Regions from separate parts of the Candidatus Njordibacter sp. Uisw_056 genome, predicted to be linked through region 2. Evidence: predicted binding sites of a transcription regulator. Region 2 holds the regulator's gene; the other holds the start of a gene.
The links. Region 2 encodes sigma-54, which starts transcription at its own class of promoters, with help from an activator protein. Its sites were predicted from a motif close to ANTGGCATNNANNTTGCTNT; they were not measured.

Region 1: ABXT60_RS07920 (ammonium transporter) is a predicted target of sigma-54. The motif match lies at 9,769-9,788, and genes of this name have one in related genera.

The regions. Positions count from the first base shown of each region.
Region 1 covers NZ_CP159830.1:1,621,114-1,637,171, reverse strand. Annotated here, with positions in the region: gene ctaD (cytochrome c oxidase subunit I) at 1-608, shown strand, start outside; gene ABXT60_RS07960 (cytochrome c oxidase assembly protein) at 624-1,181, shown strand; gene ABXT60_RS07955 (cytochrome c oxidase subunit 3) at 1,253-2,140, shown strand; gene ABXT60_RS07950 (DUF2909 domain-containing protein) at 2,210-2,425, opposite strand; gene ABXT60_RS07945 (SURF1 family protein) at 2,470-3,207, shown strand; gene ABXT60_RS07940 (hypothetical protein) at 3,204-3,758, shown strand; gene ABXT60_RS07935 (COX15/CtaA family protein) at 3,764-4,807, shown strand; gene cyoE (heme o synthase) at 4,797-5,690, shown strand; gene rlmKL (bifunctional 23S rRNA (guanine(2069)-N(7))-methyltransferase RlmK/23S rRNA (guanine(2445)-N(2))-methyltransferase RlmL) at 6,107-8,431, shown strand; gene ABXT60_RS07920 (ammonium transporter) at 8,438-9,646, opposite strand; gene gltA (citrate synthase) at 9,856-11,133, opposite strand; gene sdhC (succinate dehydrogenase, cytochrome b556 subunit) at 11,601-11,978, shown strand; gene sdhD (succinate dehydrogenase, hydrophobic membrane anchor protein) at 11,972-12,319, shown strand; gene sdhA (succinate dehydrogenase flavoprotein subunit) at 12,323-14,098, shown strand; gene ABXT60_RS07895 (succinate dehydrogenase iron-sulfur subunit) at 14,110-14,814, shown strand; gene ABXT60_RS07890 (2-oxoglutarate dehydrogenase E1 component) at 14,973-16,058, shown strand, end outside.
Region 2 covers NZ_CP159830.1:789,624-805,681, reverse strand. Annotated here, with positions in the region: gene ABXT60_RS04000 (KpsF/GutQ family sugar-phosphate isomerase) at 1-738, shown strand, start outside; gene ABXT60_RS03995 (KdsC family phosphatase) at 740-1,306, shown strand; gene lptC (LPS export ABC transporter periplasmic protein LptC) at 1,306-1,881, shown strand; gene lptA (lipopolysaccharide transport periplasmic protein LptA) at 1,884-2,447, shown strand; gene lptB (LPS export ABC transporter ATP-binding protein) at 2,475-3,221, shown strand; gene ABXT60_RS03975 (RNA polymerase factor sigma-54) at 3,286-4,773, shown strand; gene ptsN (PTS IIA-like nitrogen regulatory protein PtsN) at 4,806-5,252, shown strand; gene ABXT60_RS03965 (HPr family phosphocarrier protein) at 5,359-5,628, shown strand; gene mgtE (magnesium transporter) at 5,642-6,976, shown strand; gene yjgA (ribosome biogenesis factor YjgA) at 6,987-7,532, shown strand; gene ABXT60_RS03950 (RNA polymerase sigma factor FliA) at 7,538-8,245, opposite strand; gene ABXT60_RS03945 (MinD/ParA family protein) at 8,263-9,078, opposite strand; gene flhF (flagellar biosynthesis protein FlhF) at 9,080-10,501, opposite strand; gene flhA (flagellar biosynthesis protein FlhA) at 10,544-12,649, opposite strand; gene ABXT60_RS03930 (LPP20 family lipoprotein) at 12,882-13,346, shown strand; gene ABXT60_RS03925 (hypothetical protein) at 13,365-14,522, shown strand; gene ABXT60_RS03920 (type IV pilus assembly protein FimV) at 14,556-14,996, shown strand; gene ABXT60_RS03915 (replication protein P) at 15,055-15,861, opposite strand; gene ABXT60_RS03910 (DnaT-like ssDNA-binding domain-containing protein) at 15,779-16,058, opposite strand, start outside.

The sequences.
Region 1 (16,058 bases), 830 kb from region 2:
TCGCCATTCCTACGGGTGTGAAGGTGTTCAACTGGGTGTCGACCATGTTTAGAGGTTCAATGACTTTTGAAACCCCAATGCTATTTGCCTTGGCTTTCGTAGTATTGTTCACCATTGGTGGTTTCTCTGGACTGATGTTGTCTATTGCACCTGCAGACTTCCAATATCATGACACCTACTTTGTAGTGGCTCACTTCCACTACGTATTAGTGCCAGGTGCTTTATTTGGTATTATTGCTGGCGTTTACTACTGGTTGCCTAAATGGACAGGACATTATTACAACGAGAACTTAGGTAAGTTCCACTTTTGGATGTCCTTTATTGGCGTTAACATCACCTTCTTCCCGATGCACTTTATTGGTTTAGCAGGAATGCCGCGTCGTATACCAGATTACGCCTTGCAGTTTGCAGACTTTAATGCAATTGCAACCGTAGGTGCATTCATCTTTGGTTTCTCTCAGCTAATCTTCTTGTTTTTATTGATCAAGACCATCCGTGGTGGAGAAAAAGCAACGGATCAAGTTTGGGAAGGTGCAGAAGGTCTGGAGTGGACTATCCCGTCTCCAGCGCCATATCATACTTTTGCAGAGCCACCGCACGTTAAGTAAGGTTAAAAAAGCCCTATGAACGCTAATTCATCAAAGCCAGATGACTTATCTGGCTCTAAGCCCAAAAATACGGCACTAAAATTAGTAATCGCAGCTGTAGCCATGTTTGGTTTTGGTTTTGCTTTAGTGCCTTTATATGACGTGTTTTGTGAGCTTACCGGTATTAATGGTAAGACTGCAGGACCCGTCGAACGAGTTGAACAATGGGTTGATACGAGCCGCACAATAACAGTGCAGTTTATAACCACCAATAATGCTGGCATGCCCTGGGAATTTGAAGCTTTGCAAGAAGAAATTGAAATGCACCCAGGGGCGTGGACCCAAGTGAATTTTTGGGCCCTAAACCCAACAGCGAACGACATGGTAGGACAGGCGGTACCTAGTGTATCGCCATCAGAGGCGGCTGAATATGTTCAAAAAACAGAATGTTTTTGTTTTGACCAGCAGACGTTAAAGGCTGGAGAGGGGCGAAAAATGCCACTTATTTTCTCTTTAGACCCAGAACTTCCGGCTCACGTTAAAAAAGTAACAATGTCGTACACGTTATTTGATGCAGGCGCCTTTGCTAAGTAGCAGTGGCGTATAACTATAATTCTGGCTTTAAGTTATGGCCGGATAATAAGCCTTCGACAATGGAGCAACACATGGCAACATCCAATTATTACGTACCAGACAGTAGCTATTTCCCAATTGTGGCAAGTATAGGCCTAATTGGAATGGCAGCTGGTGCTGGCGGTATGATGAACCACATGAGTGCAGGTGGAGAAGGCTATGCTTTCCCTCATCTCGTCTTTACAGCGGGTTCCTTATTACTCGCTTTTATTTTCTTTCAGTGGTTTGGTAAGGTTATTTCTGAGAGTAGAGCGGGTATGTACAGCCCTCAGATGGACAAGTCTTTCCGCTGGGGTATGAGTTGGTTTATATTTTCAGAAGTTATGTTCTTTGTAGCCTTTTTTGGTGTGCTGCTATACGTGCGCCAATGGGCTGGCCCTTGGTTGGATGGTCAAGGTGATAAGGGTTCAACGCATATGTTATGGCCAGACTTTGATTATGCGTGGCCTATGTTTAATAACCCCGCAGGCGCAGACTTTCCTGGCCCGCAGGCTGTCATTGATCCTTGGCATATTCCGCTGCTCAACACAGTCCTGTTGATGACTTCTAGCGTAACGCTTACGATTGCGCACCATGCGCTTAGGGCAATGCATCGGGGTAAGACCATTTTTTGGTTAGCGGTTACAGTAATCTTAGGTGGCATCTTCGTCTATTATCAGATTCTAGAGTATATTGAAGCTTACACTGAATTGGGTCTTACGTTAGATTCTGGCATATATGGGTCAACCTTCTTTATGCTGACAGGCTTTCACGGCCTTCACGTTACTATTGGTGCGTTCATACTATTTATTATGTGGATTCGTATCTGTAAAGGTCACTTTACTCCAGATCAGCATTTTGGGTTTGAAGCAGCCGCTTGGTATTGGCACTTTGTAGATATGGTATGGGTAGGCTTATTTTTATTCGTCTACATTCTATAAGCAGCAGGACAAAAACCATAAAGGCAGCTTAATGGCTGCCTTTTTTATGTCTCGTAGTCATTTTTAGAATTAATGAATACCAGCCCATGGCGACGAAGTCACAAGTTGACCGGTGGCAAACCCGTAGGTTACGAGCACAATTAAAAGTACAATTAGGGTCACTCGATACTTAAGTGATGTGAGTAACCGAGTCGATTTTGTACCGTCCTTCATTAAGAAAAAGAAACCACTGGCTAAGCTGGTTAGAGCCAAAAGTAACACGATGACAATGACGATTTTGATCATAAAAAGGGTCTCTTTAAATACGTTAATTAGGTTTAGCTATAGTAATGATAAAACGACTGCAACACTATTGGGCAATCTCTGTTTTCACGCTATTCTTTTTGCCGCTCACCATCAGTTTAGGTTTTTGGCAGTTAGATAGGGCAGACCAAAAAATACAACTGCAAAAGAACTTGGCGGCTTTAGAGCAACCATTAATACTTTTTGACGAACCGAGTTTAACCTTGGGTGCCCTAGATAACCTTCAAAGAGTGACACTGAATAGTACCTTTATCAAGCCATTTGTTTGGTTTAGGGATAATCAAGTTGTGGCTGGTAAAGTGGGTTATGACGCCATAGGCCTTATTAGGGTAGGTGCAGATTTATTGTTAGTTAACCGGGGTTGGTTTGCGTCAAATGGCCAAAGAAACCCATTACCTAATATTGCATGGGTGAGTGGCGAAGTGACTCTTACAGGGCGACTAGTTTCAGTGCAGGCTAATCCATATCAGTTGGGCATAGACACCTATACAGATGAATACCCACAGCTAGTGCAGGCGATAACGCCGTCTGTTTTGGCTAAACATTTATCCAATTCTGTAGAGGGCGTGCTTTTACCCTGGGTATTAGTGTTAGATACAACAGGTGATGCAACACTTACGCCTCATTGGCGGGCAAGCGCAATGGCCTCAGAAAAGCATCTAGCGTATGCGTGGCAGTGGTTTGGCCTGGCCTTGACGCTCAGCTTATTATACATTTATCGAGTATTTTATTCCCCCATTGACATCAAAAAGGTAGATCCATGACCACCAAAAAAACCAATCGTTGGACTTTGTATGCGGTATTTGCGGTAACCGCTGTGCCACTTATGTTTGCTATGTTAATGTACTTTAATTTATGGGGTGTGCCAGATGGGCGGACTAATTTTGGTCAGCTGTTGTTGCCACCAAACGAGCTACAACAGGCTCAATTAGTTGATGAAAATGAAGCACCTTGGTCTCAGGCAGAGGCTGATAAAAGGTGGTTGGTGATTTATCTGACGAAACAAGCTTGCGATTTGCCCTGTCAGGAAGCAACTCATTTATTACGACAAATCAATGTTGCCCTAGGGAAGGAAGCTCACCGTGTCACGCGTTTGTTGGTTAACCAGCAGGGTGGGTTTAACGAGCAGACCAAGACAGACTATCCAGCTTTAATACAGCTGAAAAGCCTTTCATTAGAGCCATTTGAACTAGGCCAGGGTATCTATGTTGTGGATCCTCTGGGAAATATTATGATGTATTACAGTAAAGACTTTGTTGGAAAAGAATTGTTAAAAGACCTTAAGAAGTTACTCAGAACCTCAAACATAGGGTAAAAGTCATGAATACTAATGTCGCCCCCAAGTGGAGCCTATTTTTAACTTACCTGGCACTGGCAACTGTGGCGTGTGTCATCATTTTAGGATCGTGGACCAGATTAGCTGACGCGGGCTTAGGGTGCCCAGATTGGCCTGGCTGTTACGGTAATTTGCTGGTGCCGGAAACTGCCCAAGAAATTGCGGCTGCTGAAGCCCTCTACCCAGACGCACCTGTAGAAGTAGATAAGGGTTGGTTGGAGATGATCCACCGTTACTTGGCATCATTCTTGGGCCTCGTTATTTTGGTGCTAGCGATAGCGTCTTGGTCGCAACGAAAACGTCTAAACTATCCTTTTGTGCTTACCCAAGGCTTACTGGCCATGGTAATGCTGCAAGGTGCGTTTGGTGCTTGGACAGTCACTTGGAAGTTATGGCCGCAAGTTGTGACATCACATTTATTGGGTGGTTTTGTGACTGCTAGCTTACTGACGCTGTTATTAGTAAAGTTACGTCGTATTGGGAGCCAGGTTAAACCACTATCACTTGTAAACATTACCCATAGTCGGTTGCAAGCCTGGGCATCTGTGGCGTTAGTCCTAGTTATTGTTCAAGTATTCTTAGGTGGGTGGATGAGTTCTAACTACGCAGCCTTAGCCTGCTCCACTTTGCCAGACTGTAATGGCTCATGGTGGCCTGAAATGAATTTCTCTGAGGGTTTTGATCTCACTCAGACTTTAGGTCCGAGTTATTTGGGAGGCTTAATGCATGCTGAAGCGCGACAAGCTATTCATGTATTGCATCGATATGGCGCAATTATTTTGGCTGTGTTTATAGTGTTGATGAGCTATCAGTTGATTAAGCAAGATGACAAGCGTCTCCGTCTGTTTGGTTTTGGTTTTCTAGCGGTATTTATTGTCCAATTTTGTTTGGGCCTAGCGAACATATACTACTTCCTTCCCCTTGCGGTAGCTGTTGGTCATAACTTCTTTGGGGCCTGTTTGTTTGTTCTCACTGTAAGTCTTTATTATTTAGTCTTTTCAAAAAGAGGGCGCCTCAATGAGTTCTGAAGCTACTGCAATCCCAATACGTATAAATTGGCGGGATTATTATGAAATGTGCAAACCCAATGTGGTTTTGCTTATGTTACTTACGTCATTAGTAGGTATGTTCATGGCGATACCTGGTATGGTGCCCTGGCCAATAATTATATGGGGTAATTTGGGCATCGCTATGGCTGCAGGTTCTGCAGCGGCAGTGAATCATGTAATTGACCGTCGTATTGACGGTCAAATGGGCCGCACAAGTAACCGCCCCGTGGCTAAAGGCAAAGTGAAGCCGCTGCACGCACTCATTTTTGCGGCTATATTGGCTGTTATTGGCCTTGGTATTCTGTATGTACTCGTCAACCCAATGACGGCCTGGCTAACCTTGGCCTCTTCAATTGGGTATGCCTTTGTTTATACCGGATACCTTAAACGTGCAACACCACAGAACATCGTTATTGGTGGTCTTGCGGGAGCAATGCCTCCGTTATTGGGTTGGGTTGCCGTCACGGGAACTTTAGATCCCAATGCGCTCCTGTTAGTGCTAATTATCTATGCGTGGACGCCACCTCATTTTTGGGCCTTAGCAATTCATAAGCGAGATGAATACGCCAAGGTTGAAATTCCCATGTTACCGGTGACCCATGGCTTAGAATTCACTGGCTTACAAATTCTGTTATATACCGTGTTGTTGATCATTTCTACTATGCTGCCCTACGTCGTAGGTATGAGCGGTTTTATCTACTTAGTGGGTGTAACCTTGTTGAATATACGTTTTCTATACTGGGCCTTACGTTTGTATCGAGGAGCCTACGAAAAGGCAGCTATGAAGACGTTTTGGTATTCCATTATTTACCTCATGTTATTGTTCGTATTGCTACTCGTAGACCATTATTTTCCAATTTAGTTTTTTGATTAAATCTGAGCTTCACTCAGCGGTAGGTTCTATAGGCGGTTTTCTGTCATCAAAGGGTAAGCAGTGTATTCTTGGCAGTGCGGTCATATTGTTTTGTCTTGTGTTGTAAGTGCTCCGGCAATGCTGAATTAATTATAGGCATAAGGCTCTTTTTTAGCCTTGGCATGGCGGCTACAGGAGCATGTGCACAGATTGGTTTGATCATTACTAGCCAGTTGTTATGTGCAACTTCGCTGTTGCTAGTTAACACTTAAGCCCCACCTCTTTATTATCTAGTACTATGGTATCTTTGTGTTTGGATTACTCACAGCGTTAGCCTATGCTCTATTTTGAACCGTAACCATTTCCCCCCTGCATTATCAATAGTGGTATACTGCGCGCCCTTTTGATTGCTGCAGTATTGACCTATGAATTACGCCTTTTTCGCCACCTGTCCCAAAGCTATGGAGCCTATACTGGCCGATGAACTGGGCCCGTTAGGGGCGGAAGATATTAAGCTAACCCAAGGTGGGGTTTATTTTAATGGCGGCTTAAAGGTAGGCTACAGTGCTTGTTTGTGGAGCCGTTTAGCTAACCGCGTGCTATTACTGCTGCACAGTGAGCCCGTTGACAGTGTTGATGAGTTATATGACGCCGTAAGCAAAGTTGAGTGGACTGAGCACTTTGACAGTGATCAAACTTTTCTGGTGGACTATGCTGGCCGTATGCGTGGCATTGATAATACCCACTTTGGTGCTCTAAAAGTAAAAGACGCCATTGTTGATCAATTTCGTAGTAAGGGTGAAATACGGCCCAATATTGCTAAGCAAGAGCCTGATGTTCGCATCAATGTTTTTATCACCAAAGGCCGTGTGCGCATTAGTTTAGACTTGTCTGGTGAAAGCCTGCATAAACGTGGCTATCGCCGTGAAGGTGGCATGGCTCCGCTAAAAGAAAACTTGGCTGCTGCACTTTTGATCCGCGCTGGTTGGCCAGCAATGGCAGCAGCTGGTAAGCCTTTAATGGACCCAATGTGCGGTTCTGGTACGTTTTTAATCGAAGCTGCAATGATGGCTTCAGATACTGCGCCAGGGTTACTGCGCTGGCGTTTTGGCTTACAAATGTGGAAGCAGCACAATGTCGCGCTTTGGCGAGAAATTTGGGACGCTGCCGAGTTGCGTAGAGAAGCTGGTGAAGCTTCTTCTACCAGCGAAATCCATGGTTATGATGGTCAGCCAAAAGCTGTATCTAAATGTCGTGAAAACCTAAAGCAAGCAGGAATGACAGATCGAATTCGTGTTAGTCACAGAGAATTAAAAGACCTAAAGCCACTGACGCACACAGCGGAACAACAAACAGGATTGGTGATAACTAACCCTCCCTATGGTGAACGGCTTAGTGAAGTAGCAGACATCCAATACCTCTACCAACATTTGGGTGAGCGTTTAAGCCAAGACTTTATTGGCTGGGAACTTGGGGTATTTACGGGCAATTCTGAATTAGGTAAAGCGGTAGGTTTACGTTCTTACAAACAGTATTCTTTTTACAATGGAGCCATTAAAAGTCAGTTGTTAATGTACGCTCTAGAAACCACAAATCGCTTTGCTGATCGCCGCCAAGCTAGTGGTGAAATACCACTGCAAGCCCTCAGCGAGGGTGCTCAAATGTTTGCTAACCGCGTGATAAAAAACCGCAAGCAGCTAAGCAAATGGGTGAAGCAGGAAGCGATTGAATGTTATCGTATATATGACGCTGACATGCCTGAGTATGCTGTAGCAGTGGATGTTTATGCTGATTGGCTGCACGTCCAAGAATACGCAGCGCCTAAGACTGTAGATGCAGAAAAAGCCCAGCGTCGCCTAGAAGAGGTGATGCTAGCATTACCACAAGCCCTGCAAATTCCAGAAGAGCGAATTGTACTAAAGCAGCGCCGCCAGCAAACGGGTAAAGACCAGTATCAAACCCACGATGAAAAAGGCGAATACATTCAGGTTAAAGAAGGTGGTTGTAAGTTGCTGGTGAACCTTAACGATTATTTGGACACTGGCTTGTTCTTAGATCACCGCCCTGTGCGTCAAAAAATTCAACAGCTGGCTCATGGTAAACGTTTCCTAAACTTATTTTGCTATACCGGCACAGCCACCATTCATGCAGTGCAGGGTGGGGCACACAAGTCGCTGAGTGTAGATATGTCGGCTACCTACTTGTCCTGGGGCAAAAAGAACCTTGCTTTGAATGGCTTTAGTGATCAAGTACATCGGTTTGAACAGCACGACTGTATGGAATTTATTAAGACTCATAAGGGAGAATATGACCTAATCTTCCTTGATCCACCTACCTTTTCTAACTCTAAAAAAATGATTGGTGTTCTAGACGTGCAGCGTGACCATGCCTGGATGATCCATAAAGTGATGGACTTGCTAACAGAAGATGGCTTATTAATTTTTTCTACTAATTATCGCCGTTTTGAGCTAGACGAAAAGGTGCTTCAGCATAACCATGTAGTCGATATTAGTGATGATACTTTGGATAAAGACTTTAGCCGTAACAAGAAGATTCATCGCTGTTGGGAAATTCGTAAATATAAGCCCGAAGTGGCTAGCACGTCAGGATTTTATGATGCAGAGTATGCATCATCTAAGCCTGCAGCAAAGCCAGTACATAAGCCTGAAATTAACCGGGCTTCTAAAACTGAAGTAAACCCGGCCACCAAGGATCAAGCAGAGTTTAACCCTTGGCTGAAACAAGACTAATCAGCTTTAGTCTTGGGATGTAGCGCCAATTTTATGGATACTAAGGTCGGCGCCATTAAATTCCTCTTCTTCGGTGAGTCGTAATCCAATAAATTTCTTCACGCTTCCATACACTATAAACCCACCGATTAAGGCAATGCTTAAGCCTAGAAGGGTGCCAAGTAGTTGTGACATAAAACTCACACCACCCAAGCCACCAAAAGCCTCTAAGCCAAAAATGCCAGCAGCTATGCCCCCCCATACACCGCATATCCCATGGAGTGGCCAAACACCTAACACATCATCAATTTTCCAGCGGTTTTGGGTCAAAACAAAGGCGTAGACAAAAAGTCCACCAGCAATAAGCCCCACAGCCAGAGCACCAATAGGGTGCATTAAGTCAGAACCTGCGCATACAGCAACCAAACCCGCTAAAGGGCCATTATGGACGAATCCTGGATCATTTTTACCGATCACTAATGCTGCAATGGTGCCACCAGCCATTGCCATTAGGGTATTGACCGCTACTAAGCCACTAATTCCATCTAAGGTTTGAGCAGACATGACGTTAAAACCAAACCAGCCAATGGTTAAAATCCACGAACCCAAGGCTAAGAATGGAATGCTAGAGGGTGCGAATGCGACTAGCTTTCCTTTGCGGTAACGCCCCTTGCGTGTACCCAGGAGCAATACCGCGGTAAGTGCCAGCCAGCCACCCACGCCATGAACTACCACCGACCCTGCGAAGTCATGGAAGCCTGCCCCAAAGTTTTGTTCTAGCCAAGCTTGGAAGCCATAATTACCGTTCCAGGCTATACCTTCGAATAAAGGGTAGATAATGCCCACGGTTAGGGCCGCAGCAATGAGTGGTGGCCAAAAGCGTGCTCGTTCGGCAATACCACCAGAAATAATGGCTGGAATAGCCGCAGCAAAAGTCATTAAAAAGAAAAATTTCACCAACTGGTAACCGTTATTGGCACTTAGTGCTTCTGCGCTAGCAAAGAAGTGTTGGTCGTAGGCGATCCAATAGCCTACAAAAAAATAAGCAAGACAAGAAAAGCCAAAGTCTGTCATAATTTTTACTAAGGCGTTCACTTGGTTCTTATGCCTAACCGTTCCCACCTCTAAAAAAGCAAAGCCCGCATGCATGGCAAGGACCATGATGGCTCCCATAAGGATAAATAGAGTATTGGAACTTTGCACTAAAGTGGCTATCGCGCTTGTTGTGGTTTCCACTACAACTCCTTAATTTTAGCTTTTGCACTATTTTGGTGCAAATAATTTATGAGCGGCTTTATAGCGGTGCAATATGTACTTGTGGTTTACATAATGGCCGAGATAACCGAGTTACTAGTAATTAAGCAAGGACCATGCCAGAGCGGTTCTTCAGGCAATAAAAAACCACCCAGAGGTGGTTTTTTATTAGTTTGTTAAATAGGTATGTTTTATTTAACAGGGTAAGGGCGTTTAGTTTCACCAGTATATAATTGGCGGGGACGGCCAATACGGTAGGGACTGTTAAGCATCTCATGCCAATGAGAAATCCATCCTACTGTGCGTGCCAAGGCAAATATAACCGTAAACATGGACGTTGGAATGCCAATGGCTTTAAGAATAATGCCAGAGTAAAAATCCACATTGGGGTATAGCTTGCGCTCTATAAAGTAGTCATCTTCGAGGGCTATCTGCTCTAGTCGCTTGGCTATTTGTAATAGGGGATCATTATCTACACCAAGCAAGGTTAATACTTCGTCACATGTCTCACGCATTACTGTTGCGCGAGGGTCAAAATTCTTATACACCCGATGTCCAAAGCCCATAAGACGAAATGGATCGTTCTTGTCTTTAGCTTTTGCAACAAAAGCGTCGATATTAGACACGTCACCAATCTCTTCAAGCATGTTAAGCACAGCCTCATTGGCACCGCCGTGAGCAGGCCCCCATAAGGCAGCAATTCCAGAAGCGATACACGCAAAGGGGTTAGCACCGGAAGAGCCAGCCAAACGCACAGTAGACGTTGACGCATTTTGCTCGTGATCAGCATGCAGCATGAAAATTTTATCCATAGCTCGAGCTAGAATTGGGTTGACTTTAGTTTCTGCAGTAGGTTTTCCAAACATCATGTGTAAAAAGTTTTCGGCGTAATTAAGGTCATCACGCGGGAACACAAACGGCTGGCCAATAGAATACTTAAAACACATTGCTGCAAGAGTCGGCATTTTAGAGATTAAGCGGTGAATGGCTTTTTCTCGGTGCAAAGGATTATCGTTATCAAGTTGGTCGTGATAAAACGCAGAAAGTGCGCCTACTACACCGCACATGATCGCCATAGGGTGGGCATCTCGGCGAAAACCGTTAAAAAAGTGAGTCAGTTGCTCATGCACCATAGTGTTATTGGTAATGTGGCTTTCAAATTCATCCATTTGCTCAGCATTGGGTAGTTCGCCATGAATTAAAAGGTAGCATGTTTCTAAATAGGTTGAGTTGGCAGCTAAATCTTCAATGGCATAGCCTCGGTGTAATAAAATGCCATTATCGCCATCAATGTAGGTGATTTTAGACTCACATGAAGCGGTAGAAACGAAGCCTGGGTCGTACGTGAAAAGGCCTTTGCTGACTAATTGGCGCACATCAATAACGTCCGGACCGGTGCTGCCTGAATAGATGGGCAGTTCAATTGGATCCATACCTTCTATGTGAAGAGTGGCTTTTCTGTCGGACATTTCTTGGCTCCTGAAAAATTGTATTGGTAGAGATGGCTGGCAGAGAATAATGTAAAACCAGTACGCCATATAAAATAGCAGACATAAATCATCTACCTCCAAAAACTGGAGCCTATCTTACCTTAGACTTAACCGAGAAGGGCCATAGAAAAGATTTGGCATATAAATTGTAGGTATAACTACAAGTGATATGGAGGGGGGCTGTCATAACGCTAAGCGTATATGATGGTCCTTTCATAGCCGTTTGTAAAGCGCTAGTGTTAAGTCTAAGCCACGGACTGGTTGATTCTTAAACTATGTTTGCAGACGTAAAGTTTACAAACATACGACAAAAGTTGCGTTGTTTTCTGGTGATCAAATCACTATACTTAGCATCTACGTGACGTTTACAGCTATGAGAGCGTCTTATTAGCGTAGTGTTCCATGACCTAATCCAACTCATTTTTTTTAGCCAAGAGTAGTTTACCGTGAGCGATAAAAGACCCGTTAATCTCGACCTAGGCACATTCACACACCCTTTAATTTCTATGGTTTCCATTTGCCACCGAATTTCTGGCGTGATTTTGTTTGTGGGCCTGATATTTCTGTTTAACTTATTTGATACCTCATTAGAGGGAGCTTCAGGATTTACTTCTTCACAAACCTTACTGCAAGAAAACTTTTTTGCTCAGTTCATAACCTGGGGGCTCTTAACCGCCTTGGGTTTTCATTTTAGTGCAGGTATAAAGCACCTAGTGATGGATTTAGGCCATGGTGAAGAGCTGCAAGCGGCCAACAACGCAGCAAAGTTTGTTATTGGCTTAACCGTTATATTGGCTATATTGGCAGGAGTTTGGGTATGGTAACCACCGTTACAAGTTATGGCAGAAGTGGCCTCTCCGATTGGTTAGTGCAGCGCGTTAGCGCAGTGATACTGGCAGCTTATTCTATTTTTATGGTGGTTTACCTGCTGCTCAACCCAGAAATAGTTTTTGCCCAATGGCAGGCTTTATTTGACAACACTGGCATGCGTATCTTTAGTTTGATGGCGCTCTTGTCATTGGGTGCTCATTGTTGGATTGGTCTTTGGTCTATTTCTACCGACTACCTTAAGCATTTTGCTCTGCGCTTTGCATTCCAAATGGTAGTGGGTTTATTAATGTTCATTTACACCATTTGGGGTGTTCAGTTGCTTTGGGGCCTATAAGTCATGACAAACATCTTACGTAAAATGTCCTATGAAGCCATTGTTATTGGTGGTGGTGGTGCTGGAATGCGAGCCGCATTGCAGCTTACTGAGGCGGGTTTAAAGACCGCATGTATTACTAAAGTTTTCCCTACGCGCTCTCATACAGTGTCTGCCCAAGGTGGCATTACTTGTGCAATTGCAAGTAATGATCCCAACGATGATTGGCGCTGGCATATGTATGACACTGTCAAAGGCTCTGATTATATTGGTGACCAAGATGCCATCGAATATATGTGCAGTGTTGGACCGCAGGCCGTGTTTGAGTTAGACCACATGGGTCTGCCTTTTTCTCGAACTGAAGAAGGTCGCATATACCAGCGTCCTTTTGGGGGTCAGTCTAAGAATTTTGGTGAAGGTGGCCAAGCAGCGCGTACGTGTGCAGCTGCAGATCGCACCGGCCACGCACTATTACACGCCTTGTACCAGGGTAATTTAAAAGGCGGAACTACTTTTTTAAATGAATGGTTTGCTGTAGACATGGTGCAAAATGACGATGGTGTCATTGTTGGTGTAGTTGCCATTTGCATCGAGTCAGGTGAAACCGTTTACATTGAAGCCAAGGCAACTGTGCTTGCGACAGGGGGTGCTGGGCGTATATATCAATCCACTACTAACGCATTAATCAATACCGGTGATGGTGTGGCTATGGGATTGCGTATGGGTTTACCTGTGCAAGACATGGAAATGTGGCAGTTCCATCCTACGGGCATTGCAGGGGCTGGCACTTTAGTGACCGAAGGTTGCCGCGGTGAGGGTGGCTACCTTATCAATAAGGACGGCGAGCGCTTTATGGAGCGTTATGCGCCCAATGCCAAAGATTTAGCTGGCCGTGATGTGGTCGCTCGGTCTATGGTGCTAGAAATTTTAGAAGGTCGTGGTTGCGGCCCCAACGGTGACCATGTGCTTTTGAAGCTAGATCACCTAGGTGAAGATGTACTAGAAAGTAAATTGCCTGGTATATGTGAGTTATCGAGAACCTTTGCTCATGTAGATCCAATTTTTGAACCGGTGCCAGTAGTTCCTACGTGTCATTACATGATGGGGGGGCTGCCAACTAATATTGGTGGTCAGGTGCTCTACCCAGAATCAGAATCAGAAACTCGAATTATTGAAGGCCTATATGCCTGTGGTGAAGCCGCCTGTGTGTCAGTGCATGGTGCTAACCGTTTAGGTGGTAACTCCTTGCTAGATTTGGTTGTTTTTGGTCGAGCAGCAGGTATTCAAATTGAAAAATCAATGCGTGAAGGCTACCATGCTGAAGCGGCAAGCCAAGCTAACGTAGATGCCGCTATGGTGCGTTTGAACACCCTTAACCGTTCTGAATCCGGTGAGAGTATTGCTGAAGTTCGTGAAGAGCTTCAAAAGACTATGCAGTTATATTTTGGTGTATTCCGCGAAGGCGAAAGTATGCAAAAAGGCTTGGAGTTGCTGCGGGAATTACGCATTAAAGTAGCCAACCTGCATCTGCAAGATAAAACGGGTGCGTTTAATACTGACCGTATAGAGGCGTTAGAATTGCAAAACTTGTTTGAGGTGGCATTTGCGACGGCAATTTCTGCAGAACAGCGCAAAGAAAGTCGTGGAGCTCATGCACGAAATGACTTTACTGAACGTGACGATGAAAATTGGCTGAAGCATTCAGTTTATTATCCTACTGAAGAGCGTCTTGGGAAACGAGATGTGAACTTTTCACCCAAAACCATGGATGCATTTCCACCTAAAATCCGTACTTATTAAGGAATAGTGATATGTTAACAGTGAGTATTTATCGCTACCATCCAGAGCTTGATGCGAAGCCTTATATGCAGGACTTTCAGATTGATACTGGCGGTAAAGATCTAATGGTATTAGATGTTCTTAATTTGTTGAAAATTAAGGACCGCGGCCTTGCTTATCGCCGCTCTTGCCGAGAGGGAGTGTGTGGCTCTGACGGTATGAACATTAATGGTACCAATGGTTTAGCTTGCATTACGCCTCTTTCGAAAGTGGTGAAAAATAACAAGCTAACGTTGCGCCCATTACCGGCGTTACCAGTCATTCGTGACCTGGTGATTGATATGGATCAGTTTTATAAGCAATATAAAAAGGTTAAGCCGTTCCTGTTGAATGACACGCCGGCTCCAGGTATTGAACGCCTACAGTCGCCTGAAGAGCGTGCAAAACTAGACGGTTTATATGAATGTATTCTATGCGCATGTTGCTCAACAGCCTGCCCTTCATTTTGGTGGAACCCTGATCGATTTATAGGTCCAGCTGGTTTGCTACAAGCTTATCGGTTCTTGGCTGATAGCCGTGATACTGCTACAGAAGAGCGCTTAGCTGATTTAGACGATCCCTTTAGTGTGTTTCGTTGTCATGGCATTATGAACTGTGTCACTGTTTGTCCTAAAGGCCTAAACCCTACCAAGGCTATTGGGCATATCCGCAACATGTTGTTAACCAGAGCTACCTAATTTTCAGCAGTCAATAAGCTCAGGGCCATTGTTTAAAGGCCTTGAGTGCTAATATCTTTAGTAAAATTTAGCTTTGTAGCTTAACCATATGGCGCATTACAGGTTATACTAGGCGTGTTTGGTTAAGTTTGACCACAATTAGAAACCGGTGATACTGAATGCATGACAGCGTAATGGAGCAGCAGAGGCGAGAGTCTCATTTCTCTGGCGGCAATTTTGCGTACATTGAAGAAATGTATGAAACTTATTTACGTGACCCCAATGCAGTTCCAGAGCAATGGCGGCAAGAGTTTGATCAACTCCCTCGAGTGCCAGACACAATTAGTGGTGATATACCTCACTCTACAATAAAAGAACACTTTGTTCTTTTAGGTAAAAATCAAAGTAAGTCTCACCCAGTACAAACTTCTACCTTAAGTAGTGAACACGAACGCAAGCAAGTTAGAGTTGTGCGGCTAATTAATGCCTATCGCGTGCATGGCCACCAGGTGGCTAGCTTAGACCCCTTAGAGCTTAAACCAAAAGAAGTCATCCAAACCCTTGATTTACATTTCCATGAGCTTTCTGCAGCAGACTTAGACACTGTATTCCAAGTGGGCGCATCCTACTTGGGCAAAGACGAAATGCCTTTGTCAGAAATTATTGCTGGGCTTGAAGAAACATACTGTTCAACCGTGGGCTGTGAATATAGCCACATTGTAAATACTGATGAAAAGCTGTGGATTAGGCAGCGGGTGGAGTCAGTACGCAGTCATCCAAACCATACACCTGAGAAACGTCGTCATATCTTTGAGCGTTTAATGGCTGCCGAAGGCCTAGAGAAATACCTTGCGTCTCGTTTTTCTGGTGCCAAACGCTTTGGCCTTGAAGGTGGCGAAACGCTTATCCCAATGCTGGATAACATTATCCAGCGCTCAGGCAGTAATAAGGCTAAAGAAATTGTTATTGGTATGGCTCACCGTGGCCGCTTAAACGTGTTGATTAATATTTTTGGCAAAAATCCCGTTGATTTATTCGAAGAGTTTGAGGGTAAACGACCTTTAAACACCTCAGGTGATGTTAAGTATCACCAAGGCTTTTCAACCAATGTGAACACGCCTGGTGGAGAGGTGCACATGGCCTTAGCGTTTAACCCCTCCCATTTAGAAATTGCTAACCCAGTAGTAGAAGGTTCGGTACGAGCTCGTCAAGATCGCCGGAATGATACTGAAGGTGATACTGTATTACCTATTTGTTTACATGGT
Region 2 (16,058 bases):
GAAGCCAGTCATGGCGACATGGGTATGATCACTGCCAAAGACGTTGTACTTGCGTTATCTTATTCAGGCACCACCAGTGAAATTGTCACCTTATTACCAATGCTAAAACGCTTAGGCACCCCCCTGATTGCCATGACAGGTGCAGCAGATTCCACTATTGCCAAAGCGGCAGATGTGCACCTTAATGTGCAGGTTAATACTGAAGCTTGCCCTTTAAATCTGGCACCAACATCCAGTACCACTGCCAGCTTAGTGATGGGGGATGCACTTGCCATCGCATTATTAGAAGCCAAAGGTTTTAGTGCCAACGATTTCGCTTTTTCTCATCCCGGTGGCGCGTTAGGTCGCAAGTTATTATTAAAGGTAAGTGACATAATGCACGCTGGTGACGCCCTACCTATAGTTTCTCAAAGTACTCGGTTTGCCGATGCTTTAATGGAGATGACCCAAAAAGGTATGGGTATGACTGCCGTGGTTAATCATCAAGGTGAGCTAGCAGGTATCTACACGGATGGCGACTTGCGCCGAAGTTTAGACCACAGTCAAGATCTGCGTGAATGCCACATTAGTGAGCTAATGACCCTTGACCCTGTGCAAGCCCAAGCCGATATGCTGGCCGCTCAAGCGTTGCAATTAATGGAACAACATAAAATTAATGCGCTCATTGTTTGTGATGAATATCACCAACCAGTAGGCGCTCTAAATATGCATGATTTGTTAAAAGCAGGGGTCATATAGAATGGATTCTGCACTGCTCAGTGAGGCTCAGATTGTCAAACATGCCAGCCGGGTGCGCATACTCGCATTAGATGTAGATGGTGTGCTAAGCGATGGCCAGCTTTACTTTGGCAACCAAGGCGAAGAAATTAAGGCCTTTAGTAGTTTAGATGGCCACGGCATTAAAATGCTCCAATCTACTGGTGTAAAAGTTGCTATTGTCACTGGCAGAACATCCAATATTGTTGCTCAAAGAGCCAAACAACTGGGTATTGAATTAATATTACAAGGCAGAGAAGATAAACTCACTGCCCTTCACGAACTCACCCAAAATCTGCAATTAGACTGGCCCCAGATGGCCTACATGGGAGATGACTTGCCAGATCTTGCAGCTATTATTAAAGTGGGTTTAGGCATCACCCTACCTAATGCAGCTAGTAGTATGGCATGTCACAGCCAATACGTTACCCAGCGCCATGGTGGCCAAGGTGCAGTAAGGGAAGTGTGTGAGTTAATCATGCAAGCACAAGGCACGTGGGAGGCTGCGCTAGCCCATTATACTAATACTAAGCTCCGGGCAGGCCTGTGATGATGGCATTATTTCGCAGTCGCTGGCTGCCTATAAACATTGTTGCTGCAGGCTTAGTTTTGTTGCTATTTTGGTGGTTACAACAAATAGAGCAGCAAGACGCAGAGTCAAAAGTTAACTGGATTCCAGACTATTACCTTACGAATGCGACTATTAGCCAATACGATAAACAAGGTTCACTATCCTCCAACATAAGCGCTAAACAATTTACTCACATTCAAGAACTCGGCACCACCGATATGCTACAGCCCAGGTTTAACATTTATTTATCCAGCAATGGCACTGCTTGGTTTGGTAAAGCGGATGAGGGCCTTATATTAGATTCCGGGGCACAAATTAACCTTACAGGCAATGCACTAGTTACCAACGGTCCAGATATTCACCGACCGCTTAGCCTTAGCAGTGAAAGCTTAAGGTTATTTCCCCAACGAAACTATGCCCAATCTGACAAGCAAGTGACCTTAGTGGCCAAGTATAGCCACTTGACGGGCACCGGAATGCAGCTCACACTCGACACCCAACGTTTACTATTTTTGCACCAGGTCAAGGGCACTCACTCTGTGCCAAGGAATTAACCATGTTACAGCCCCTCCAAAACACCCACAGCGTCCCTAGCCTGAACCACATACAACGTTTTTCTATCTGTTTGCTTGCTGGCGCAGCATGGTTTCTCAGCCCATTAACATGGGCACTTGATAGCGACCGTAAGCAGCCCATTGAGATCACCGCTGATAGCGTAGAGCTTAATGAAGGGGAGGGTTTTTCCACCTACTCCGGCAGTGTTATTATTGTCCAAGGTAGTATGACAATTGAAGCAAATACGGTAAAAGTGACCTTTAACGACGACGGGATAGAAACCATGGTAGCCACAGAGGGCAATAATGATGGTTTAGCTTACATGCAGCAGGAATCAGAGCCCGTTGGAGATGGCAAAGGCGATATAATGCAAGCCTGGGGTAAGCGCATTGACTATCAACTGAACACCGAGTTCTTAACCTTACTCGGTGGTGCCAAGCTGATTCAAAAAGGTAACCTGTTCAGTGGTCATCAAATACTCTTCAACATGTCTACAGAAAATGTGAAAGCCACTGGCGGCAAAGATAAGCAAGTAAAAATGATTTTCTTACCTAACTCAAATTAATGATCACCTGAAACAAGTTTGACATCCATGCACAATGAGACTGCCACCATAGCCACCTTAGAAGCCAGAAACCTTGCTAAATCTTACAGCAAGCGGGCTATCGTCAAAGACGTTAATATTCGTATTGAAGCTGGCCAAGTAGTTGGTCTGCTGGGGCCTAATGGTGCTGGAAAAACGACCTGCTTTTATATGATTGTGGGTTTAGTGCAGGCAGATCGTGGCCAAATATTTATCAATCAAGAAGACATTTCGAGTGAGCCTATGCATGGCCGAGCGCGCAAGGGTATCGGTTATCTGCCACAAGAAGCATCAGTATTTCGTAAGCTTACAGTGGCACAAAACATTTTAGCTATATTGGAAACTCAAAAAAACCTGACTAAAATTGAGCGATTAAAAAGGCTAGAAAACCTGCTCCTAGAGTTTAATATCGATCACATACGTAACAGCCTAGGTATGAGCTTATCAGGTGGTGAACGCCGTCGCGTAGAGATTGCTCGTGCATTGGCAAGTGAACCACAGTTTATTCTGCTGGACGAACCCTTTGCTGGCGTAGACCCCATTTCTGTCAAGGACATTAAACAAATTATTCAACAGTTACGTGACAAGGGTATTGGCGTATTAATTACCGACCATAATGTGCGCGAAACCCTAGATATTTGTGATTTGGCCTATATTGTTAGTGAAGGTTATATTTTAGCTCATGGAACCAGCAGTGATATCTTAGCGAACCAGCAAGTAAAAGAGGTATACTTAGGTGATGATTTCACTTTATAACTAAGTAAAAAGCCAAGTAAAAACCTAAGTAAAAATACCTCAGAAACAACAAGTTAGCACTACTATGAAAGCATCCCTGCAACTCAAAATGAATCAGCAACTGGCCATGACGCCACAGTTGCAACAGGCGATTCGTTTGCTCCAGCTTTCAACCTTAGACCTGCAGCAAGAAATTCAACAGGCCCTAGATTCTAACCCTTTACTAGAGCTAGAAGATGAACTTGACCAGCCAGACGTTAATACCCAGCAAACAGACAACAACGACACCCAGATTGATGACCAGCCAAGTGACCACCTTGCTGAAGAGCAACAAGCGGACAGTGACTGGAGCGAAGAAATACCTGTAGAACTTGCCACTGACAGCTCCTGGGATGATGTTTACCAAAGCTCCACCACACCGGCAACTGGCCCAGGGGACGAGTTCGATTTCGACGCTCACAATAGTCACGAACCGAGTCTGCAAGAACACCTTGAATGGCAACTTAACGTGAGTCGTTTAAGCCACCTCGACCAGTTTATTGGCGCCAGCATTATTGATGCCGTAGACGAACGGGGTTACCTTAGCCAAACTCTTAGTGAAATTACTGAAGGGATCAACGGTAACTTAGCTCAACAAGAGCAAGAAGCCGTTGAAGAAGATGAAACTCAAGCAGTATTAACCTTAATCCAACAATTTGACCCCATTGGGGTTGCCGCACAGGACCTGAGGGAGTGTCTGCTTATACAGCTAAGGTACTTACCCGCTGACACACCTTGGCGACAAGGCGCGATAACAGTTGTGGATAAATACCTAGACCTGCTTGGAAGTCACGACTACAATTCCTTAAGGCGACGCTCTGGCTACAAAGAAAATGACTTGCTACATATTTTTGAGCTGATCACTAAGCTGCAACCAGAACCTGGCGTGACCATTGCCTCAAGCCAAGCTGAGTATGTTATTCCCGACGTGATGGTGCGTAAAGTAAACAATGTATGGCGGGTTGAACTCAATCCAGACTCAGCGCCAAAGATCAGAATTAATCAGCAATATGCAAACTTTGCTGGCAGTGGCAATACCGCTGACAACAACTACATTAAAAGCCACTTACAAGAGGCTCGCTGGTTTCTTAAAAGCCTTGAAAGTCGTAATGAAACCTTGTTAAAAGTGTCAGGTCGTATCTGTGAGATACAAAAAGGCTTTTTAGATCATGGCGAAGAGGCGATGAAACCACTGGTGCTAGCTGAAGTAGCAGACCATGTGGAGATGCACGAATCTACTATTTCACGGGTGACTACCCAAAAATACATGCACACACCTAGAGGTATTTTTGAGCTAAAATATTTCTTTTCTAGTCATGTAGCTACAGCTAATGGTGGAGAATGCTCTTCTACTGCAATAAGAGCACTCATTAAAAAGCTCATTGCAGCAGAGCTAACGCGCAAGCCCCTAAGCGACGCAAAGCTTACAGATATGCTTGAGTTGCAAGGTATTAAAGTAGCACGTAGAACCATTGCTAAATACCGAGAAAGCATGAACATTCCACCCTCTAACGAACGCAAACGGCTCAACTGAGCCCATAGAACCCATAGGGTTATTGACGACATATGAATATTAGTGACATCCTTACGCCAGAGCGCACTTTGGCCGATCTCAAGTGTGGCAGCAAAAAACGCACCCTCGAATCTATTAGTCAATTACTGGGCAAGCAAATGACAGAGTTTGATGACAAAGAACTCTTTAATGCATTAATCACCCGAGAAAAATTAGGCAGCACGGGGTTTGGCGATGGCATCGCTATTCCCCATTGTCGCTTAGCCAGTTGCACACATGTAACTGGTGCCCTAGTGCGATTAGCCAAAGCAGTAGATTTTGATGCGATAGATCAACTTCCTGTGGATTTATTGTTTGTGCTTTTGGTGCCCCTGCAGGCCACAGACGAACACTTACAAATACTAGCCACTCTTGCAGGTAAATTTGGCCAATCTGAGTTTCGTGAACGTATGCGCAAGGCCACTGATGCGGATGCCATGTACAAAATCGCTGTCGCATAAATGCTCTAAAAAGGGTATGCTATAAGGCTATTTTTGGTAATCTAGCGCTGGGCTTACCAAAAGCTGTTTCATTACTTTATAGAGCCATGTCTGCAAGGTTTTCTGCATGATCAACCAAAAAATCACTATCATCAACAAACTTGGTTTGCACGCTCGCGCTGCTGCTAAGCTTGTGGGTGTTACGGGTAAACATGGTTGCAGTATCGAAATTGGCAGCTCAGGAAAAATGGTAGACGCAAAAAGCATTATGTCGGTTATGTTGTTAGCTGCGTCACAGGGCACTGTGTTAGACCTAAAAGTAAGTGGCGAAGGTGCCCAGCAGGCTTTTGATGAAGTGTCTCAACTGGTTAATAATTATTTCGACGAAGGCGAATAAGGCTAGCAGTCACATGAAATCCCGCCTTAAAGAACTCAATGACGCCCTAGACAGCGGTGCTTTTATTCAAGCCCGCCATATGCTCAATCACACCTTAAAACCCGCTGATACTGCGCACCTTTTGGAATCTTCACCACCAAGAGAACGAGAAGTGCTGTGGAATTTAGTGAATCCAGAGTTAGAAGGCGAAGTACTGCACCATTTAAGTGACGAAATTCAAGCTGAATTCGTTAATCAAATGAATACCGAAGAGCTACTTCAAGCCACTGAAAACCTCGACACTGACCACTTTGCCGACATCTTGCAGCAGCTGCCAAAAACGGTAATGCAAGAAGTGCTCAATAGTTTAGGGCAACAGGACCGAGAACGAGTAGAACAGGTACTGTCTTACCCTGAAGACACCGCTGGCGGCCTTATGAATACTGACGTTGTTAGCATCCGCCCTGACATTACCATAGACGCCGTACTGCGTTATTTACGGCGCCATGATGCCATGCCAGACATGACCGACAACCTGTTCGTAGTCACCCGAAAAGACCGTTACATGGGCTTATTGCCACTCACTAGTTTGCTAGTGAGTGACCCCAATACCCTAATTTCAGACATCATGGACACCGAGCGTGCAGCGATCCCTGCTGATTTAGATGAAACTGATGTCGCTAACCTATTTGAACGTAACGATTGGGTGTCTGCACCGGTAATAAACCAAGAGGGTCGATTGGTTGGTCGTATCACTATCGATGACGTGGTCGATGTGATTAGAGAAGAGGCTGACCACTCCCTCATGCGCATGGCTGGTTTAGATGAGGACGAAGACACTTTTGCGCCAGTCGTTAAAACCACTAGGCGCCGCGCAGTATGGTTGGGGATTAACTTATTAACTGCTCTTTTTGCCTCTATGATGATCGGCCTGTTTCAAGACACTATAGAGCAGGTAGTCGCCCTTGCTATCCTTATGCCTATTGTAGCAAGCATGGGTGGCGTTGCGGGGAGCCAAGCGTTAACCTTAGTCATCCGTGGCCAAGCTTTAGGCCACGTTGAAGCCAGTAACATTGGTTACCTGCTCAACAGAGAAATTATCGTTGGTGCTCTTAACGGCTTACTCTGGGCCACTGTAGTCGCTAGCATTGCCAGTTGGTGGTTTTCGGACTTAACCATTGGCTTTATCATTGCTATCGCGATGATCATCAATTTAATCGTGGCTGCTATTTTTGGCACCTCTCTTCCCGTCATCCTTAAAGCAATGAACATAGATCCTGCTTTAGCTGGAGGCGTTATTTTAACAACCATTACTGATGTGGTCGGATTTTGTGCCTTTTTAGGCCTCGCCACATTATTTTACGCTTAAGGAATTTAATATGGGCAAAGTTAAGGCCCGCAAGGCCGCAGCAGAGCTAGAAGCACTGCAACAAAATCTGCCTGCTGAGGAAGAGCTTAGTCGCACCCAAATTAAGCGAGCGATGGAAGCTCTGCAACACTTAGGTGGCAAGTTGCTAGATCTTAAACCATCAGAACTAGCGCGCATCCCCATGAGTGAAACGCTGAAAACTGCGATAGATGAATCACGCCGTATCGAACAAAATGAAGCTAAACGCCGGCATTTGCAGTACATTGGCAAGGTCATGCGTGATGAGGATTCAGAAGCCATTGCTAAGGCTCTATCGGTCCACGATTCGGGCTCTGATGAACACCGCCGGGTATTTCATCAATTAGAAACTTGGCGTGATGGCTTAATTGGCAATAACCCAAACACTCTTAACGAAATTATAGAGTTACACAAGGGAGCTGATCGGCAGCACATCACTCACCTTGTAAAGCAGGCACAAAGCTTGAATCAAGAAGCTAAAGCGAAATCTGCGGCCAAAAAATTGTTTAAATACTTGCGCCTATTGGCTGACATCTAGGGGCGTTAAATCCAATCTGCTAATTTTTTGCGGAGTTTCTTAACAGAGCCGCTTTGAATCTGGCTGATGCGTGATTCAGACACTTCCAGTACTGCTGCAATCTCTTTTAGGTTGAATTCTTCGTCGTAATATAGGGCAAAGATTAATTGCTCACGTTCTGGCAGCTCCCCAATAGCGATGGTTAAAGCTTTTTGAAATGCAGCTTCATCCACTTCTTTTGCAGGTATTAAAGCCGAAAATGGCGTTTCTTCACCTTCAGGCAGGTCTTCTATTTGCACTGTTTGATAGTTATAGTTTCGCCCTTTTTGCAGCTGTAAATCTTCTAGGGTCATACCCATGGCATGGGCCAACTCAGTATCTTTAACTGTGCGCCCCATTGCTTGCTCTAATGCAGCGGTCGCCTGGTTAATTTCCCGGATACTCGTCATTACAGAACGCGGCAAGGTACTAAATCGCCGAACTTCATCTAGCATAGCGCCACGCACCCTTAACTTAGCAAAGGTAGTAAATTGAGCACCCTTAGTGGCATCAAAATTTTGCAGTGCTTCCAACAAGCCCAACATGCCAACTTGAATAAGGTCATCTATATCAACACTGGCAGGTAAACGCGCGCTCAAGTGCAATGCAACCTTTTTCACCAAGGGCATATGTTGCACTAGTGGGTCTGTTGCAGAGCCAGGTGCTAGGGATTGATAAAGTGACAAATCATGCATCAAGGAGTCATTTCCAATTAAGCTTTATGTTGCAATAGTCGGTCGACAAAAAACTCCACCTGCCCACTCAAGCCAGTCGGAGCTTCCCAACGCTCTATTATCGCAGCCATCTGCATATAGGCTCGAGATGACTTTGCCATAGGAGCTGCTTGAACAACTGCCTTTTGTTGTTTGTTGGCTATACGTAGCTGATCATCATGTGCCGTAGTGCCCAAATATAGTATGGTTGCATCTAAGTAATGGTCAACTACCCGTTCAATTTTGGTATATAAGGCTCGACCTTCTTTCTCATTTTTCACCATACTGGCAAGGAAGTGAAACCGAGTCGCTCCATAGCGCTGGCTCATCACCTTAATTAGTGCATAAGCATCAGTGATAGAGGAGGGCTCATCACAAGCGATTACAATCACTTGATGAGCAGCATTTAAAAAAGCTAATACATTGTCAGAAATACCAGCTGCGGTATCTATAATAAGGTAATCTAGTTTTCCATTATATTCACTGAATGCTTGAATTAGATGTTGCAGTTGTTCATTTTGCAACCCCGCCATTTCATAAATACCCGAGGCCGCAGGCACAACTTGCATATCAAAAGGGCCAGTTAAAACAATTTCACTTAGCGTTTTTTCACCACTCATCACGTGAGCCATATTAAATGAACATTGCAGCCCCAAGTTAACATCAACATTTGCCAAACCTAAGTCTGCATCCATCAACATGACCTTATGGCCTTGCTTGGCTAAGCTAGCCGCAATATTAATTGAGGCGTTAGTTTTACCAACACCCCCTTTACCGCTGGTTACAGCAATAACTTGTACCCCGATTGAACTCATATTAGTGACTCCTGTAGGACGATAGTCCCATGGCAGCAACAGGTGTAACTTGTAAGCTGCCAGCTTTCGAATTTTGGCTGGTTATATATTGCTTTGAAGACTTATATGTCGGCTCCAAAGGTTTATCTGGCGCTGAGTGTAGCAAGTTTGACAAGGCTACGATACTGCTGGACTCCTCGGTTAACTGGGCCTTTAGCGCTTTTTTAACCAGCTGCTGAGCACTAGGATAACTCAAGTCTAATGGAATACGCTGGCCATCAGTAATCATGGCTAGTGGCTGTTGTGACTCAATCAGTGCTGATAACAGACCACCTAACGGTAAACACTCATCTAACTTAGTCGCAACAACACCTTTCACTTGGCCAAAGTAGTGTTTCATGAGGTAATGTAATGAATGGGACTGACTATTTGCAGCCAAGGTGAGGTAGGTATTAATTTGATGAGGAACACCTAGCAAGCCGTCAACTAGGTTCTGCATATGTGAGTCAAAGGGGTTACCTCCTGAAGTATCCACCAATACATAATCTTTGTGAGCCATTTGGTTTAAAGTTGTGGTTAACTCAGTAAAACCAGCCACGTGATGCACGTCTATACCCAGCATGGTGCCAAACACCCGTAATTGATCTCGGGCCCCAATACGCTGTTGATCCATAGAAATTAACGCCACCTTATGCTTACCATATTTCATAGCGAGTTGAGCGCCCAGTTTACCGATAGCTGTCGTCTTGCCAACTCCTGTAGGGCCAACTAGAGCATAAATGCCAGCTTTGTGAACCAAACCTTGTGGGCTAATTGCTAACTTATCTTGCAGCCATTGTTGGGTATTATCCCACAACTGATCGGCACCATTGTCAGCAGGTAGTTGTAATAAAACAGTGTCTATTAGGCGCTTTTCGAAACCCATAAGTTCAAGTTTTCGAGCCACCTTAAGGGCCGCAGCGCTAATAAAGGTGTTAACTTGACTGTTACTTTGGCTCTGTTTCATTTGCTGCTCTACCAATAAGCGCAGCAGAGTAAGCTCCTTTTCCATTCGGGCCATATTGTCATTTGCCAGGGTTAGGTCGGTCGTGTTTGCTGGCCCAATAGTAGCAGCTTGTTTTCGTGAGCTGCCAAGGTCATTAAATTGATGCGCCTGAGAAGTCGCATTAGAAGGCACAATTGGACGATTAGCCCTATTTTCGTCAGCTTTAATAAGATTTAAGCTCGCACTAAGCCGGTCAGAAAAAATAGGGCCAGATTTAGAGTTAGCTTTAGCTTTAGCTTTAGCTTTTTCACGATTTTCGTCAAAGTCTATCGCTGCAACTATTTCAACTTCTCCAGCAATTTTATTGTTCGACAAAATAACCGCATCGTCGCCCAAACTCGCCTTAATCATGGCAAGTGCAGTACGTGTATCTTTGGCTAAAACGCGCTTCAGTTTCATCTTCAATAAACCCTAATACTTTTGGTTTTAATCTCTGGGTGCTTAAGCATCCACTAGAGGTTGCTGTTCTATGGTCGACACAACTTGAATGCCTTGTTCGTCTGGTATTTCGTTGTAACCCAGTATCACTAAACCTGGAATACGGTTTTTAACCATCTTAGCAAGCCAAGGGCGAATGCCTGGAGAGACCACCAATACTGGAGGAATACCCTGTTGAGCAAGCTGTTCACTAGTGCCTTGCAGGTTACCTAACAATTGTTCAGCAAGGTTGGGCTCCATGGCTAACCCGTGTTCTTTACTTTGCTGTAATATGTTATGCAATTGTTGTTCCAATCCTGCATCTAATGTCATAACTGACAGGTCAGCCCCTACCGTAGTAAGTTTTTGCATCATCATGCGGCCCAATGCAGGACGTACAGCTGCGGTCAAAACGTCAGGATCCTGACTCCTAGGTGCTTGCTCAGCCAGTATTTCGACAATTGTGCGAATATCTCTTACCGCCACCCCTTCAGCCAGTAGATTTTGTAATACTTTAGCCACCACACCGACAGACAGTTGACTAGGAACTACGGCCTCAACTAATTTAGGTGCAGCTTGAGACAATTGGTCCATGAGCTGCTGGGCTTCATCATGTCCCAACAAATCGTGGGCATTTTCTTGTAATACTTTATTTAAATGAGTGGCTAGTGCGGTAGCGCCATCGACTACTGTGTAGCCCATCGACTGGGCATATTCTCTTTGGGAGGTATCAATCCACATAGCATCAAGCCCAAAGGCTGGGTCCTGCGTTGGAATACCTTCTAGGATCCCATGAGTAGTGCCTGGGTTAATAGCCAAGTCTCTGCCCATCATCAACTCTCCTTGACCACGGGTGACACCATTAATATTGATCTGATATTGGTTAGGTGCTAGATCTAAATTGTCTCTAATATGGACCGACTGCACCAAGAATCCAAGTTCGTGGGAAAGTTTTTTGCGGACGCCTTTTATTCTCTGCATCAACACACCACCTTGGTTCTTATTAACCAAAGGGATTAGTGCATAGCCTACTTCTAGGCCAATCATATCCAGCTGTGGAATATCTTCCCAGGACAGATCTTTTGATTCTTGTTCTTGGTTCTGCTGCACTAAATCTATCTCTTCAGGTAAGCCATTTTGCTTAGCACGCTTCACAGCAACATAGGCAAGGCCGCCAGTTGCTGCAGCTAATAGCAAAAATACAAAATGTGGCATGCCAGGTATCACTCCTAACAAAGCCATAATACCCGTGACTACGATAAGAGCCTGAGGGCTGCCAAGCTGCCCCACCACCTGGCTTGACATATCTGTGGTAGATGACACCCGCGTAACAATGATGGCTGTTGCCGTAGCCAGTAATAACGAGGGTATTTGAGCGACCAAACCGTCACCAATAGTCAATAATACGTAGGTTTCGGTAGCTTCATTAAAGCTTAAACCATGGGTGCCCATACCAATAGCAAGACCACCGATAATATTAATCAACAGGATAAGAAAACCCGCGATCGCATCCCCTTTTACAAATTTACTAGCACCGTCCATAGAACCATAAAAGTCGGCTTCTGCCGTAACGTCAGCACGGCGTTCACGAGCCTCATCCTGGGTTAAAACGCCAGCATTTAGGTCAGCATCGATGGCCATCTGTTTTCCAGGCATAGCGTCCAAGGTAAACCGCGCACTCACCTCTGATACCCGGCCCGCACCTTTTGTCACTACAAGGAAGTTAATGATCATGAGGATGGAGAATACAATAATACCCACCACATAATCACCACCAATTACAAAATCACCAAATGACTGAATTACCTGTCCTGCAGCATCTGTGCCGGTATGGCCCTCTACCAAAACAATGCGGGTAGATGCCACATTAAGGGCTAAGCGCAACAAAGTGGCAAATAATAATACCGTAGGAAAAGACGAGAAATCTAACGGCCTCATGGTGTTTATAGAAATCATCACGATGATCAGTGCAAGGGCAATATTAAGAGTGAAGAATAGGTCCAACAAGAAGGCTGGTAGGGGCACTACCATCATTAAAATGATTAGCAGGATTAAAAGGGGTATGAGTAAGCCTGTCAAATGTTTGACGTTGATTTGACTCTTCAAGGCTAACGCTTGTGAAAAATTCATAAGGACTAAAGCTCTAAGGAAAAATAAAAAACTAACCTACTGTTTTTAATAGTTTTTTATATTTTATTGGTACCCATTAATAAATGGCGCTGGTAGTTAAAACATTACCCTAAGCGTTTAATAGCAATAACGGTGCCAATATTTACTCACATTAGGTATTTATTTTAATTTAACGGCTAAAGTCCCTGCGTAGGAGGTCGATACTCTATGTATAGCAAAAGAGGACTTATTCATGACCGTTAAAACCACCCATAAACTCAGCCTTTGGATTATAGGGATTGTTGCTTTCACTATAGGAGGTTGCAGTATGTCTTTGACAGGAAATCAGCCTGCTGCACCTGTAGAAAACACCCCTATGTATAAGAAGGAAGTTATCATTTCCACAGGCTATGCCAATATCAGTACTCAAAAAAGTAAAAACCCAGCCCAGCGACGATTAATGGCTATTCGGGCATCAAAGTTAGATGCCTACCGCAGCCTTGCGGAGCAGGTCTATGGTCAGCAAATTAATGCATCGACTACCGTAGAAGACATGATCATTGCTAATGACACCATGCGAGCCCATGTGGCAGGAGTCGTTTATGGTGCTAAGGTTGTCAGCATAAACCCTATAGGCGATGACAGTTATGAAACTAAGTTAGAACTAGAAAAAGACACTATGCTTGAGCTTAGGCGCGTTTTTTTAGTCGCCAGATAACGCTGACATAACAAGTTAATGAAATATTTAGCCCCCATAAAGCGTATCAACACACTTTTTTGCACAGCGTTGCTAGGGCTAGTGATCTCTAGTCCTAGTGCAGCCCAACAAGCTACGGGCACTGCGTTGGTCGTTTCTGGTCAAGCTTTGGTGACTAAAGGAGATAATGACACCGCTTTAATGATGGCTATTCTTGATGCACTGCGCACAGCAGCGACACAGCGTAAAGGTCAAATCATCAGCCATAGTATGGTAAACGCTGAGGGACAGCTTACTGAGAACATAAGCCTTAAATCCGACCTAAAAATTCACCACATGGACCTACTTGAGCAAAATACAGAACAGGGTATTGCGACAGTTAAGCTAGCGTTAAACCTAGACGATAATGAAAAAGACTGCCCATTACCACAATTAACTCAAATACTGACAACAGATTTAGCCTCACCACCAGGCAACAACAATTATTATCAAGTAGACGTTAATCAAGTGCTTTTGGATGCTGAAGCACAGTTTTCTAATTTAGCAAAAAGAGACAATTTCGCTACTCACCGAGTTAATCCGGCACTCAATGCTTACCAAACAGCTTGGCTCGCCTCAGAGGCCTATAACCAGGCTGATTACCATTTGGCTATTGGTGCTCAATGGCTAGAAAAAACTATCGATACGCCAAAGCTCAACCCACTCGGCACCCTATCCAGCTTTTTTGATAATCAAAACAGCACTAGATTACTAATAACAGCAAATTTTTCAAGCCCATATTCGCCTCATATAAACCTAAATTACCAGCACCAGTTGCCTCTTCCAGCCAGCCAGTCCATTGCAACATCTAGTAACCCTATCCCCCCAGAGCTCAGCAAAAATGTGGCAATGTGGGTACAAAAAACATGGCGCAACCTAGTTCAAAATGTAAAATGTGAAGCTAGCTATATCAAACTCACTAAAATCGTCGATCAACCGCTATGGCGCATTAACAAAGGCCAAAAATTGGGCTTAGAGCAAGGGCAACAATTGCTATTACTCCCTCAAAATTACCAGAATGGGATTCTTAATCCCAATGCCACAAGCGCGCCACAGGTGTTCAGAGTAACACAAGTGCATCCTCACAACGCCATACTAGAGCATATGGCAGGCCCCACTAATATAGGCCCTACAACCGCCCAGTTGATTGTGTTTTGAAGCCATACAAAACTAAGTTACCGGAGTTAGATTATGAAGAATAGTATGGTGTGCATCATGCTCGCTGTTAGTCTCTTGGGAAGCCCTATTTACGCAAACCAAGAGCAATTGCAAGCGCAGCTAAAGGTACTTCTTGGGGACCTTAAGCACTTGGAACAACAGGTAGATAGTAAAAAAAGAGTTGATAAGGGCATAGTGCCTGGGTCTAAATACCGCATCAAAACGGGGGATTCATTAGATAAAATTGCTCAACGAGCCTACGGTGGAACTAACTTAAGGTTAGATTTAGTGAAGCAGCTCATTGTCAGCAATAATCCAAAAGCGTTCTTCCGCAACAACGCTAATTTTATTTATGCCGATAAGATAATTGCTATTCCAAGTGTGGACGACTTTAGACAAATGCTGTTTACCAGTGATATAGATAGCTCATTGGATGGCCATTCTGACGATAATCAGTGGATCCGTTTTCCTTAACATATTTTAGAAGAATCTTAATGTACACATAGCCAACTCACTAGGACAAGAAAAGCCTTTATATAATCTGACTGCGTAATTCGTCGATAGAACTTGGGATACTAAGCGCCAAGTAAACAGCTTTACTGCGCAGATGTAATTGTTGCCGCAATGGGCTTTGGTGCGGTAAATGCAAAAAATACAAAGCACTTTGAGCAAGCTCCGGAAGTATATCTAGCTGTTTAGCCCACTGATCTATTAAGGCAAATAAGTCATCATTATTAGGTGCCGGTAAGCCTGCCGTTTGCACTTGATCTAAGTTTTCTCCTGCTAAAACCCGCTGGCATAAGACCTTGTAATGCTGGTTAAATCGTCCCTGTGTGGCCTGACGCGGAAGACTTTTTAGTTCAAACCACCCGGTTGCTCGGCCAGCGTGGTAAACCGCTGCATGGCTCCATGGATGGTGGCTGGGTGCAGTTGCATGGCGGCACGCTTCTGCGTATGCCTGTTCAGCAGGAGCCAGACCAAAGCTTTGCTGGCACTGATCCATCAATTGTAAAAATTCTGCAATTGAAGGCATCCAACTATACTGACGTTTGGTTTGTTCAATAGCTAACACCAGCACATCTTCTTCGTAACCAGCCAAACTTAACGCCCACTCTCGCTTTGCAATAATAATTTCTTTGTCGTCATCAAAGGCACTTTTAAACTTATGGCCATAAATAGTCATAAATCGGGCGAAAAGCATGTTAACCAATGTTTTTATTTTTTGGTCAATGGGGGGGTGTGCAGCAACAGCCGTTTTACCAGTCGGTATTATTGATGTCGAGGACGTTTGCTGTAATGTTTCGTCGGCGCTGTTTAGCAGCGAATCTAGCTTCTTCATTGGATGAATTAGTCTGTTGTTGGGTTTGTCTTTGGGCACGGGCCTGAGCTGTTTGCTGATGAACCTGTTCTTTTTTAACCCATTTTAAAAACTTTTGATCCCAGCCACCTGGGGTTTCTCGACGGCCTTTGTCCATATAATAAACTACAAACTCATCTTTAATGCCAAGAGCAAAGGCTTCACTTATCTGGTGTTGT